3 regions of the Oceanobacillus sp. FSL K6-0251 genome follow, and region 3 is predicted to be linked to each of the others. Evidence: riboswitches for the same ligand, from Rfam matches in the RefSeq annotation. Region 3 holds a riboswitch; each other region holds the start of a gene.

Region 1 (4,661 bases), 1.7 Mb from region 3:
GAAATTGCGTGTTTATTATGTAAGCCTATGGCACCTTCCAAAAAACAGCCTGTAAAAAAGAGAAGGAATCTCTATCAAGTCTCTAATATGTTGGATGGGGGGTAACACAATGAGTCATCTGATTTATTCACAGAACAATTTGATAGAGAAACCTTATTCCTTATTGATAATGATAATCATTATCACTTTAATTGTCAATACATAATTACAATATTATTTAATTTAGGGAATGGAATCATTCCATTTAAGAGGTGCCTTACCCGTTCACGACGATTAAATCAAATGATGCCGGCGGGCACAAAACGGAGAAATAGTAGTCCTCTGCAGGATCCCATTGCTTATGCCAAGCCTCATCCGCATGCCCCTCTCTTACATTATGCCGATAACGGCGAACCTCTGGTAATACATCCACTAGAATCTTCAAATCAACAACATCAGAAAATTCGGGCAGCGAGCTATAAATTCCATCAAGAATAATGACCTTTGAGGGCTCTTTCGTTATGGAGGATGAGGCCAGACCGCTTTCAGCTGAAAAAGAAAAAGGATGATATTGAACGCTTTCCCCCGCTATAAGCGGTAACAATGCTTCTTTATGCAGACGTTGCCAGTCAATACATCTGGGACATTTCCATTCCGATGTAGAAGTATTCCATTTCTCGTCTGTAATCGTCGCGTCGAAAAACGCATCACACTGAATAACAGTTGCTCCTACGTGTGAAGCAACCTCAGCAGCCAGCGTAGATTTTCCTGCACCGCTCCCCCCGTCCAAAGCCACCACTAAGGGGCTGATTCGTCCTTTCAGGTATCCATTTATAGCGGATACGATTTGCTCGGAAGCTTTTCTTGTTACTTGAGTGTTTTTCACGATTATCCCTTCTCCGTGTCAGACACAAGATTAAATTCACTATCTACAAGTATTCATTTCTTTGGAATAAATGCTTATTAAACTAAATTTCCGGCTTTCGGCTTGTTTGCTTCTTGCCATTACGAAAATTGTATCACAAGTAAATTAGCTGCATCGTGTTTTTAACAAAATTGCGTAGTTGGTATAATAAATACTTTTCCCTTCCAGTCCAAAAAAAGAACCCTCAGATAAATGAGAGTTCTTTAACATGGAACGAATAAACCGAACCCATTAAGAAATTGGAAGCCGTTCTGTTTCTTCTTAACGACTGTTCACTTTTTTACTTTCTGAAAGCCAGCCTTCAAGATTGTAGGACATTTCCCAGAAATGGAGTTCGTATTCTTTTGCGATAATAAATTGTTCTTTTACCTTCTCTTTTTCCTTATCATTCATATCTTCAACTAAAGTGTTTAGTAAATTAATCATTTCGGTAGTTGAATCTTGAAACCAGTCACTCGCATACATTTTAATCCAGTTACGATAAATTTCCGGCTCTGGAGTGGCATTTTCATTCACTTTTCCGATGTCCGCATATAACCAATAGCATGGCAGTATGGCAGCCACAGTATGTGCTAGATTTCCAGACAGGCTTGCTCGATACAAATGCGAAGTATAGGCATACGCAGTTGGCGCTGGTTTGAAGTTATCTAAATCTGCTTGTGTAATATTTAAAATCTCAGCGTGCTCATTATGCACGGTCAGTTCAGCCTCTGCTGTAAAGCGCGCTTTATCAGCTAAAAGAGCAGTCAGCTTAAAATCTTCGGCCTGGGATGCTGCAATCGCGTGGATCTTACCGTAATGTTTTAAATAGTAAATATCTTGTAAAATATAATACTTAAATGTTTCTAGCGGCAAATCTCCTTTCACGATTCCTTGCACAAATGGGTGATGTAAACTTTGCTCCCAGCTTTCCTTCGTTGCAGCACGTAATTCATCCGTAAATTTCATAAAAAAAATCCTCCTTTAATCTTTTTTCTAAAGACTCGTAGAAGGAAGCATCTGCATACAAAAACATACACACGAAAAAATAGCGCATGGTTGTCTGCTTATTCTACTTCCCTCCGCTGGCCTTAACCAGATCAGGTTCTAAGGGTGCTAAATATACATTTATCTCAGCCGTTACGGCGCCCCTAGCAGAAAATTGAAATGTATTCGATTGTCTATTATGGTAGCAGAACAAATTGTTAAGTCAAGTCTTTTTTGTTTATAAGAAAATCAGCAAAGAAATAATCAAATCTATTAAAAAAATAGGTTTCCAAGAAGCTTAAAAAACTAGTGTGTTTCACTCGTTATCATGGATAAATCATTATCTTAATGCTAGTATCCTTCTGATTTACGGCGGTTTCTACAGCCTCTTTGATATTATCTAAACGATACTTATGGGTAATTACATCCTCGAGACCAAGGTCCTGACTGCCAATTGCCTGTATTGCTGTCGGATAACTGTTTGCATAGCGAAAAACACCGTGAATGTCGTATTCTGAATCGACGATATGGGTAATATCTACAGGTATTTCTGAGGATGCAGGTAATCCAACTAATACAATCCTTCCTCCGCGTTTCGTAATCGTCAGTGCATCCTGAACCGCCCGGCCATTACCTGAAGTTTCAACGGCGATATCCAAACCACTGCCAGCTGTTGCCTTTTCTATCTCCTCATGAATATTATCTTGTGTTGGATCAAATACCTTTGTCGCGCCAAATTTCTTCGCTAATTCTCTGCGATATGGTACCACATCCGAGCAATAGATTTCGTTCACTCCGAATATTTTCGCTGCCTTGATCGCTAACAGCCCAATAGGTCCTAAACCGGTTATCAGCATTTTATCATTGGGATGAACTTTTCCGCGCTGCATCGCATGAATGCCAACAGAAAGCGGTTCAATTAAAGCCCCTTCTTCATAGCTCATTTGATCCGGTATTTTAAAGGCGAAATCACTGCGAATCGTGACATATTCAGACCAAGCTCCGTCAACTGGCGGAGTTGCCATAAATTGTACTTCCGGGCAGAGATTGTATCGGCCTGATTTACAATATTCACAAGTTCCGCATACCACACCCGGCTCGACAGCTACACGGTCGCCTGCCGCAAGATTCTCAACCTGACTGCCAGCTTTAACAATATCTCCTGCTAATTCATGCCCTAAAATGAGTTGTTCTTCTACGACATAACGCCCGATTTTTCCGTGTTCGTAGTAGTGCACATCAGAGCCGCATACACCGATACACTGCACTTTGATTAATACTTCATTTTCCTTTGGTTCTGGTATATTTATTTCCTTAACCTCAATATCCAATGGCTTATTCAGAACTGCTGCCTTCATCTTTTTCATTCCGCTACACCTCTTTGATATGTATTGTTTTGCCAAGCGTATAAATACGTCATCCTATACTATTTTGGAAAAATAGAGAGCTATAATTTTTTAAGAACATATTCTTCATTGTAACATGCGTGTTGATATACGATAAATAAACGTGCGATCTTTCTCTTTTTATAGAATACAATGTGCTATAAGCTCTTCCTCTATTTTCTTAGAACAGCTTCTCAATGTAAGGCATTCCATTTCCTCCAAAATTAAAACACTATCTTTGTTCGAGATAGTGTCAATAAGAAGATGGCATGTATCATTTAAATTCATATTTTCTGCCTTATTATTTCGTATACAAGTGAGAAAGCAGCTTTCTGTTTTTTTCATGAAATTTTGAGTTGTGAGAAGAGACATAAATCTCATTATAGGCATCCGGCTTCATATACAGCTTTGCTTGATTCACTGTATTCGCTGCATCATTGTACGCGCCGGCAATTAAGTGCACCTTTCCATCGAATGAAAGAATATCACCGGCAGCATATAAACCAGCTATGTTCGTTTCAGCTTTTCCGGATCCTTTTACGAAAAAGTCCTGTTCAAGTTCTACTTTCAACGGACTTTCTTTAATAAATTTCAGCTCTCTGTCAAATCCATGATTAATGATTAAATCGTCCACTTCAAAACGAACTTTTTCCCCGGTTTTTTGGTTTTTCGTCAAGATTTCTTTGACATGATGACCTTCTTCGTCTGCAAGCAATTTTTCTATTTTTGTATTTTTATAGATATGGACAGAGGAGGCTTCCAGATGAGCGATATGCGCTTCCATTGCTTTGAATTCCTCCCCTCGATAAACCAATGATACCTGTTCCGCAATGGGCTCTAATTCGGTAGCCCAGTCAATGGCCGTATCTCCTCCGCCGGAAACAATCACTTTCTTATCTTTAAACCTGTCAAGGCTCTGTACTGTGTAATGAAGATTGCTTACCTCGAAACGGTCCGCTCCCTCTATATCCAATTTAATTGGTTCCAGAATACCTCCGCCAGTTGCCAAAATAACCGTTCGGCTAACGTATTTATGTCCTGTATTGGTTGTCACCACAAAACAATCTTCCATATTCTTTTCAAGTTTTTCCACTTTTTCATTTAAAATAACTTCCGGGTTAAATGTACGTGCCTGCGCTTCCATTTGCTCTATCAATTGAGCGCCGGTAATCGGTGTTAGTCCTCCTATATCCCAAATCATTTTTTCAGGATAGATATGAACCTTCCCTCCGAGGTTTGGTTTAAATTCGATAATGCGGGCAGATAGATCGCGCATCCCGCAATAAAAGGCCGCATACAATCCAGCCGGGCCACCGCCTATAATGGTTACATCTTTGCATTCTGTCATCGTCTAACAACCTTCCATAAGTTAAATTTTCTGTATTCTTTTTCTAATATTCGTGAGG
Region 2 (4,661 bases), 3.7 Mb from region 3:
TCCAATAAATATCCCCGATATGATAATGCTTTTGGAATCCATCCTCACTTAAATGGTAATGAAAATTAAAATAATACCCTTCCAATGGCCGGTTTTCCCGGCGGACATGAAACTTTGCCAATGTTTTGCTGGTGCTGTTATTGGAAACATTGAAAATCCGCTCTCCATAGCCGTCTGAAGGTTTTTCGGTAATCGCTATATCCTTGTATATGTCAGAATGCTCGACAAGATCAGACAGCACCAATTCCATCTGTGGTAAAATCATAGCAGAAAATTCATCCTCGACCTTCCCCGCAATCCTCGTTCCAAATTTTTCGATACTCAATTTTTTCGCCTCTTCATGAAGGTGGCCAAGAAAAGCTTCCCTTGGATCTTCTACATTGTATGATTGGGTGGTTTCCTCGATAACAGATGTTGTTTCGAGATCCGATGAAGAAGACACACTGCTGTCATCCCGCTTATTGGCGTCGACTTCCAAAAGATTTGTTGGCGTATAGATACCCAATGTTAAAATTGTTATAAATACGACTGCTATTTTTCTCCACCAGAGCTTCATCTGCTTCACCCATCTTCCGTATCCGTTTTCTTTATTTTACCATGAATCCATTTCTTGTCTATCCAACCATTTTACTTTTTTGAATATTGGAAGAAAATAATTTGTTATACGGAACATTCTGTTTATACATTTTTTTACAACTTAAGAAATCATATAGGGTGATTTTACCTTATACCGGCCAGCCTTCACGCTTATATGCCATATCCCAAAACATATATTCATAGCGGCTCGTATTCAGAAAAATAGCTTCTAAATGATCCAGTTCTGCTTCCGAACAGCCTTCCGCAAGCTCGTCTAATTTTTCAATCAGCCACTTGCCGATGGAACCAAATTCATCCGAGCTGTACATTTTCACCCATTCTCCATACTGTTCATGCTCCAGTGCACCCGGCTTTTTTGCCAGCTCCAGACCAATTTCATAATAACTCCAGGCACACGGCAGAATCGCTGCAATCAATGCTGCTAAAGAACCTTTCTGTGCCTCTGCAAGCATATTACTGCTGTAGGCAAGCGTTACAGGCCCTGGAACCGTAGATTCTAGTTCCTCCCTGGAAATACCGAGACGCTCGGCATACTGGCGATGAAGCTCCATTTCGAAATTCAGGGTTTCATCCAGCGATTTAGCAAAGCCAGACATAGTATCTAAATCTTTTGCAAGCACCGTTCCCATTGCGATTACTTTTGAGTACTCTATCAAATACTTGTAATCCTGACACATGTAGAATTTAAATGACTCTATATCGAGTGTACCGTTACCAATTCCCTGCACAAATGGATGCTGGTGGCTTTTCTCCCAAATTGAATCTGCTGACTTTCGAATACGTTCTGTAAATTTCATGTATATGCGCTCCCTTTTCTATCATTTTTAGTAACTGTCTTATTCCTGTTTTTCTGTTTGACACCATTTCAAAATAAATTGCAGCAGGGACACTGTATAATCTACTAACTCGTCGATGTTTACCTGCTCATCCACGGCATGGGCGTGCTTCAATTCACCAGGTCCATAGCAGACCGTCGGAATCCCGTATGCTGCAAGCCAGCCGCCATCAGTTACTGTTTCCGACATTCGGACTTTCGCTTCCTCGCCAAAAGCTTTGCTATGACTCTCCTGTAACATCGCAAAAGCAGCATGTTCTTTATCTACGGAGAAAGACGGGAAAATTTCACCCCGGTCCACAATCATCGATTCGCCTCCCCATTCAAAGGCGGGTGGATTATCCCGCATCCAGACATCCGCTTCAGCCGTCTTGCGTAAATGGGACTCAATTTCTGCAGCAACCTGCTCAGAAGTCTCATCGGGATAATAATGAACGGTAATCCATAGGCGGCATTCATCAGCAATAAAAGCAGCATGTCTGCCTCCTTCAATCACTGCCGGGTTGATGGTATTGGTTCCTGGGGGAAAGCCTGGATAGGATTTGGTCACTGCCCAATGTCGCTCCAGCTCCTGCAACGCAATAAGGAGCTTATTCATCTTTTCAATGGCGCTGGCTCCTTTCATCCCGCCGCCTGCATGAATGAGCTGGCGACGTGTACCATCATGGTGCGTGATTGGACTTTTCACTGTGATCCAGCCGGTAATAACGCCTCCTTGCCCATGTATTTCACAATGACTTGTATCTGCAACGATGGCATAATCCGCTGTATACCCGCGTTCTCCACATTGCTTCGTCCCTGCTTCCCCAACCTCTTCCCCAATGACGGACTGCAGAATAACATCCCCGCCAAGGCGAATCTGGTGGTCATGCAATATGCGCATCGCAAATAAACACGCTGCCAGACCGCCTTTCATATCTGCTGCACCCCGCCCAAATAATGTACGTCCTTCCACTGCTGGCTGAAATGGCGCATGCTTCCAGTTTTCACCTTCCTCTATAGAAGCGACATCCACATGCCCATTAAGAATCAAGCTGTTGTATGTATCGGAAGCAGTTCCACGTAAACAGCCGACGACATTCGGGTCACCGGGATAAACCTCCCATTGTTCTGTTTCAAAATTCATTTCCTTCAAGTAGTTCGCAATGTAAGCTTGGATAGCCTCTGTATTTCTTGCAGGCGGGGCTGGTGTTTCAAAACGAATCAAATCACTGACAAGCGCTATTAATTCGTCTTCTCGATTTCGAATCTCCTGAATTACCCTCTCCATTCAAAAACCTCCTTTTCAGCACGCAAAAAAAACCGCCTCCTGATTTAGAGAGCGGCAGAAAAGTTTGGTTCATTTGCCTAAAGGCATATCCGCCCACTTCCCTCCGCTAGTACGAACTAGATCAGGTTGGTAAGGGTCAAGACAATATGCCTCTCTCAGCTTAATAAGCACCCCTAGTGGATCCATTGCGTATGTATTTATCCCTTTTAGATTACCATACGAATTTGTAAGCGTAAAGCAGAATTTAAGAAAGGATGATTCTATACCCGCTTGTCTGCATACATATTGCTGTTTTTTTGCGCAATATCAATACAGATGAAATCCGGAATACGTTGTAACCTTCTTACAAAGGAGGTTACAGCTAGTGTACATAACTATCATAAAAAAAATAAACGTGTCCGAAACTATCTGCTTGCTACTGCCAGTTCCAATTTGGGGAATGTGATGACTGGCATGGCTCTTTTATTTCTTGCTTATGATTTAACTGCTTCTAATGCGTATACCACCCACAGGGATTGCTATCGCTCAAGTTGCTCCTTATCTGCTGTTCGGATTGATTGGAGGAGTTATTGCTGACTGGATTTCTAAAATGAAATGGTTAATTCGTATCGATTTATTTCGTTCTCCACTTCTCATCGGGTTAGTTTTGTTAGACTTCTCCAATCAGCTTGCTTACTGGCATCTAATTATTGTAAGCATCTTGATTCATTTATGCGGATGCTTATATAATCCGGCGCATCGGGCAATCATCCCGCTTATCACGAGTGAAAGGGAGAGGCCCGCAGTAGTTTAACGGACACTGTTACAAGGGGAATGACTGTTTTAGGACCTGTTTTCAGCATTATCTTCATGAATACCATTGGTGTAATCCACTTTTTCACGCTGGATGCACTCAGCTATCTATTGAGCGCGCTTTTTCTATCATTCATTCCCTTAAAGGAAGAGCAGACAGATAAAAAGCATTTTAATATATTCACAGCCATCCGGGAATTTGCTATATGGCTCCGTTCTCATAAAACCATCCGTTCCTTATTTGAGATGACAGCTTTTATTGTTTTCTTTAACACCTGGGTTTGGCAGGTTGGGCTGTTATTACTGTTACAAGAAACGATGGCGAATGCAGAAGTATGGTACAGCGTTGTAACAGGATGGTTTGGAATTATTGTTATTATTGTGAATCTGATTATTCCCTATATCTTTAAACAATTTACGCTAAAAACCTACCTTCTCAGCTCCCTTATCTGGGGGACAGGCATTTTATTCTTAGGAGGTTTACCAGCTGTCCCCCTGCTTTTTTTGGGAATTATCTGGGTAGCAGTCGGATTGCCGCTGTCTGGATTATCCAGGGTCTATTTACTGCAAAAGTATATTCCGCCAGACATGCTGGGAAGAGGTTTCAGTTTCAATGCCGTCCTGCTTTATTTTTCTAATTTTATTTCTTTAGGTTTCTTCGGACTTGTATCTTATTGGGTCTCCATCCACCTGATTTTTATCATCTGCGGGACATGTATGATGATTCTGGCTGGAGTTTATGTATTGCTTAACCTGCGAAAATAGCTTGGCCTCATACCATACAGTTTCTTGAATAGACGATTATAGACAGAAACAGAAGAAAATCCCGAATCCATCGCAACCTGCAATATCGTCGTATCAGTAAATTGCAGTTTATCCAAACTGCGTTGAATACGATAGATTTGCAGCCATGAAAATGGCGAAACACCCACCTTCTCTTTAAATACATGTGAGAGCCGGTACTTATCTAACTGGGCAATTGCAGCCATATCATCTAATGTCCAGTTAGATGTATAACTTTCCTTCATTGCCTCCAGCACTTTATAAATTGGGAAACCTGCAGCAGTGTATGCTTCCGGCTGAACATCCTGATAATAACTGTTTACACTTCCTTTCATCAGAAGGATTGCTAACTGCGTAAAGCTGTTATCAAGGAATACCTTCATA
Region 3 (4,661 bases):
TCCAGGATACCCTACCTGCTTCCCTTCTAAATCTTTCGGAGAATTTACCGGATCATCGGAACGGTAAACAATGTGATTTAATGGCTCCCGAACAATAGCAGCCACGGATTTAACAGGGATATTTTCATTTGCTCTTGCTGCAATCACATCAGGCTGGTAATATAATCCCATCGTCACATTGCCTGAAGCTGCAAGTGACAGCGGATCTGTCGGATTTGCTGGAAATTGAATATCAACATCGATTCCCTCTTCTTCAAAATACCCTTTCTCTTCTGCTACGTATAGATAACTATGTACAGCATTCGGGTACCAATCAAGCATAATAGAAACGGTATTTGTTTCTTTTACGTTTTTATTATCCTCTGCTATAGATTCTTCCTTTTCATTTCCACAAGCACTTAAACTAATAAAGATTATTAGAATACCAACTATTATTGATAATTTTTTCATATTAAGATCTTCTCCATTTCAATATATATTTTTCTAATAAAACAACAGTAATAAACAATAAAATTCCAATCAAAGAAAGAAGGACAATCGGAGCAAATACACCCGCTCCATTAAACTGTGTCATCATCCGACGACTAAAATACCCTAAACCAGCTTGTGCACCCAGCCACTCTCCAATTGCCGCTCCAATCACGCTCATTGGCACCGCTACTTTTAGCCCTGAAAAAAAAGAAGGCAGTGCGGATGGGACTTCTAATTTGAAAAAAAGAGCTCTTTTAGATGCACCTAATGTTTGAAATAATTCTTTCAGCTCTTTACTTGTTGATCGAAAACCATCGAAAGTACTGACGGTAATTGGAAAAAAGGTAATGATAATTGTAACGATAACTTTACTCCAGATGGAATAACCGAACCAAAGTACAAAAATGGGCGCCAATGCAATAATAGGAATAGTTTGTGATGCAATTAAAATAGGATAAATCGCTTGTTGTAATGTTTTAGATAGATTCATGCTTATTGCTAAAGCAACTCCCAGTACCAATGAAATCCCAAGACCAATGATAATAACAGCAAGCGTCATAGGAAGATGATGCAACAAGAGCTCTGTTTTTAATTCCCATAGCTTCTTCACGATTTCGGTTGGCGCTGGCAAAATAAATGATGTAGCGACAAACCCCGCTCCCGCTTCCCATATAAGCAAAAAGATTGTGATTAAAATAATAGAATAAAGATAATTTTTCATGCATTACACCCTCATCCGAAACTGATCTAGTAAATCATTTTTTAGCTCCGTCACTTCCTCTTTATCTAAATCGTATTGTCGTCTTGGACGTTCTAAAGGTACTTTAATTTCTTTTAATGTTGTAAATGGGGTATCCGTAATGACGAAAATGCGGTCAGACAAAAATAATGCTTCTGAAATATCATGTGTTATAAACAAAATAGTAGATTGCTGTTGTTCCCACTGTTCTAATAACCATTCCTGCATATATAACCTGGTCATTGCATCTAAGGCTGAAAAAGGTTCGTCCAACAACAACACATTAGATCCGGATAACGTGGCTCTTAAAAAGGAAACCCGTTGCCGCATCCCCCCAGATAATTCATGAGGGTATTTATTCTCGTATCCTTTTAACCCAAAGGCCTCCAGCAAGTTTTGAACAGTTCTTCTATCGAGATGATTTTCCTTTTGCAGTTCCAATGGAAGAGCTGCATTTTGTTGAACAGTCCGCCATGGCATCAATAAATCCTGTTGAGGCATATAACCAACTTTTCCAGAACGATTGGTTACTGGATCCTCGTTTAAATAGATAGTTCCGCTTTTCAGTTCCTCCAATCCGACAATTAGACGGAAAATTGTCGACTTGCCGGACCCACTTGCACCGATAATGCTTACAAATTCACCATCCGCAATAGAAAGATTCATATTTTTTAATATAGGAATTTTCCCTGCATCATTTTTGTAATAGAAATTTACGTTTTGAAACTGAAGAGCTATTTTTTTATTTTGTTCTCTCATCCTTCGTTCTCTACCTTCTTTCTAACAAAAAGTGTATTATTATGTCTTAAAAGCAATCATCAACTAATTAAATATGCAAACCTCCTTCCAAATAAAAATACCCCAGACATGAAGCCCAGGGTACATACATTTCCTTATGATAGAAATTACTTTGCATGTTCCCTACGCTGGTCTCAACCAGATCAGGTTCTAAGGGTCTATATCTTACGGATAGTATCTCAACCAGCAACACTGGTCCCCCTACATTCTTATTAAATTGGTATCTCTTTTATTGAATTTATGACATAAGCATTAAAAAACCCATTCAACGAATACAGATGAATGGGAAATGAATACATAACTAGATTATTATCTACTTAAGTAAGTCATCACTTCCCTACGTTAGTCTTAACTAAATCAGGTTATAAGAGTCAAGTTTCCTTTCTCAGCGATAAAAATCGCTCCCCTAGTGATTATAGAAATATGAAATTTTTGATTCTATAAATGAACTTGTATGATTGAAAAATACGTTAAGATTCACAATGTTATTTTCATCAGCCACATCTATAGAGAACTGTAGGAAAAATAACTTAAAGTAGAATCTATTTAAACATATAAAATTATAATATGCAAATTATTCTAATTTATCTTTTAAAATCATGAGATTTGTTTGTATATAAAAAAAGATATATCCGCCTATTTTAATATGTTTTCAGGTGAAATTTGGTGAAATAATATAGGATATACAACGGTATAATAAAATAAAAAGAATAACTTTTACTGAGATACTCCTGTTATATGAGGATAGGAGCATCTATTATTTCTAAAGGTATTTTATAATAAATAAAACAGATTAAAAAGAACAGCTCAGCTTGGCTTACATAGCTGTCCTCTTGTAAACGGGACTCTTGTTACTGGAGAAGTGATATTATTTGGAAATCCTGAAGACAACCTTTTAGAACGAATAAATCCTATAGCTGCAATTAAATTCAATTATTGAGAAACCTAAAAAGTGACTTCCATGGATGCAAAGAAGTCACTTTTTATACGAATTGATTTCCCCTCAATTATTTCCTTTATATGTCCGATAGAAAATTACTGTAACTTTATCATTTATTACAGCAATCATTAACCAGCCAGCTTCTGCTTCCTCTCCTCCTCTTTTTCCTTTCTCCGTACTTCTCTAAATTTATTTGTTTCAGATACAATCACGCCGGATAATAAACAGAGCGCAATCAAGTTGGGCACTGCCATTAATCCATTGAATATATCCGCAAGATCCCATACTAACTGCACAGATTGAACCGCACCAAACAGGATAACCAGACAGAAAATGATTTTATAATAGATTGTATTTCGATCTCCAAAAATATAACCGAAGCATTTCTCCCCATAATAGGACCAGCCCAGAATAGTGGAATAAGCAAAGAAAATAAGGCCGAATACAACAATATAATTACCTAATCCAGGCAAGAAAAAGTCAAAAGCTTCTCCTGTAATGACAGGTGCTGCATCTGCTCCAAATTGCAAATGCAGCCCGCTCATCACCACAACAAGTCCGGTAATCGTACAAACCACGATCGTATCCAGAAATGTTCCTGTCATCGATACTAACGCCTGCCGCCCTGGATAATCCGTCTTCGCTGCCGCTGCCGCAATTGGCGCTGAACCAAGACCCGCTTCATTGGAGAACACCCCGCGGGCAATCCCGTATCGAATCGCTAAACCGATAGCTCCCCCGCCGACAGCTTCCGGATTAAATGCAGCCTCAAAAATAACTGCAAACGCCGCAGGAACTTCCGTAATATTTAAAATAACAATAATCAGTCCGCCAGCTATATAAAACAAAGCCAGAAATGGGACAAAGATAGCAGTTACTCTTCCAATGCCTCTCACTCCGCCAAGCAAAACTAATGCAGTGAGCGCCATCAAGATGATTCCCGTAACCCATGGGTTAATATTAAAAGTAGCTTGTAAGGAACCGGCAACAGTATTCGATTGCGTCATATTTCCAATTCCAAAGGATGCTAAAAAGCCAAACAGCGCAAACAAAACAGCTAACCATTTCCAGCCCAATCCCTTTTCAATATAATACATTGGACCGCCTGATATTTCCCCTTTATGATTGACGGTACGGTATTTAACAGCTAAGATAGCTTCACCATATTTTGTGGCCATCCCAAAAAATGCCGCCAGCCACATCCAAAATAGCGCACCAACACCGCCAAGGAGCACAGCTGAAGCAACTCCAGTCATATTACCAATTCCCAGTGTCGCCGCCATAGCAATCATCAATGATTGGAAATGAGAAATATCTCCTTTTTCGTTTTTGTCTTTATTTTTACTTTTAGAGAATGTTAATTTAAGCGCATAAGGTAAATCTCTTACTTGTAAAAATCCCAGACGCAATGTTAAAAATATTCCCGTTCCTACAATCAGTACGAGCGTAATCGGCCCCCAGACGATACCATTAACCGTATCCACTATTGCCTGTATGCTTTCCACTTCCACATCTCCCCCTTTTCAATTGTCTGTTTTTTCACAAAAATACAATTACAGTAATTGTATTTATTTTACATGAATATCATCTAAAAATCTATGAGAAAATGAAGAAGTGTAAAGTAATTTGACACGGTGTGATAAATTACTGTAAAAAGCGTATAAAGCTGGGCCGGGTGGCCTTATTCATACGCTTTATTACAATTACATTGGA

Evidence for each region. A riboswitch is a leader RNA that binds a small molecule or an ion and turns the genes downstream of it on or off. The one in region 3 is predicted to bind thiamine pyrophosphate.
Region 1: it holds a riboswitch for thiamine pyrophosphate, as region 3 does, so the genes downstream of both, tenA (thiaminase II) here and MKY45_RS03565 (ABC transporter ATP-binding protein) in region 3, are expected to answer to the same signal.
Region 2: it holds a riboswitch for thiamine pyrophosphate, as region 3 does, so the genes downstream of both, MKY45_RS21485 (acetylornithine deacetylase) here and MKY45_RS03565 (ABC transporter ATP-binding protein) in region 3, are expected to answer to the same signal.

The regions. Positions count from the first base shown of each region.
Region 1 is NZ_JBBORS010000001.1:2,376,905-2,381,565, reverse strand. It holds gene MKY45_RS11995 (uridine kinase family protein) at 257-865, opposite strand; gene tenA (thiaminase II) at 1,166-1,852, opposite strand; TPP riboswitch at 1,944-2,046, opposite strand; gene MKY45_RS11985 (NAD(P)-dependent alcohol dehydrogenase) at 2,197-3,237, opposite strand; gene MKY45_RS11980 (NAD(P)/FAD-dependent oxidoreductase) at 3,557-4,603, opposite strand.
Region 2 is NZ_JBBORS010000001.1:4,404,012-4,408,672, forward strand. It holds gene MKY45_RS21475 (YpjP family protein) at 1-556, opposite strand, end outside; gene tenA (thiaminase II) at 726-1,394, opposite strand; gene MKY45_RS21485 (acetylornithine deacetylase) at 1,434-2,702, opposite strand; TPP riboswitch at 2,784-2,887, opposite strand; gene MKY45_RS21490 (MFS transporter) at 3,196-3,495, shown strand; gene MKY45_RS21495 (MFS transporter) at 3,516-4,259, shown strand; gene MKY45_RS21500 (helix-turn-helix transcriptional regulator) at 4,232-4,661, opposite strand, start outside.
Region 3 is NZ_JBBORS010000001.1:701,935-706,595, reverse strand. It holds gene MKY45_RS03575 (ABC transporter substrate-binding protein) at 1-450, opposite strand, end outside; gene MKY45_RS03570 (ABC transporter permease) at 452-1,192, opposite strand; gene MKY45_RS03565 (ABC transporter ATP-binding protein) at 1,196-1,969, opposite strand; TPP riboswitch at 2,112-2,221, opposite strand; TPP riboswitch at 2,326-2,426, opposite strand; gene MKY45_RS03560 (alanine/glycine:cation symporter family protein) at 3,077-4,444, opposite strand.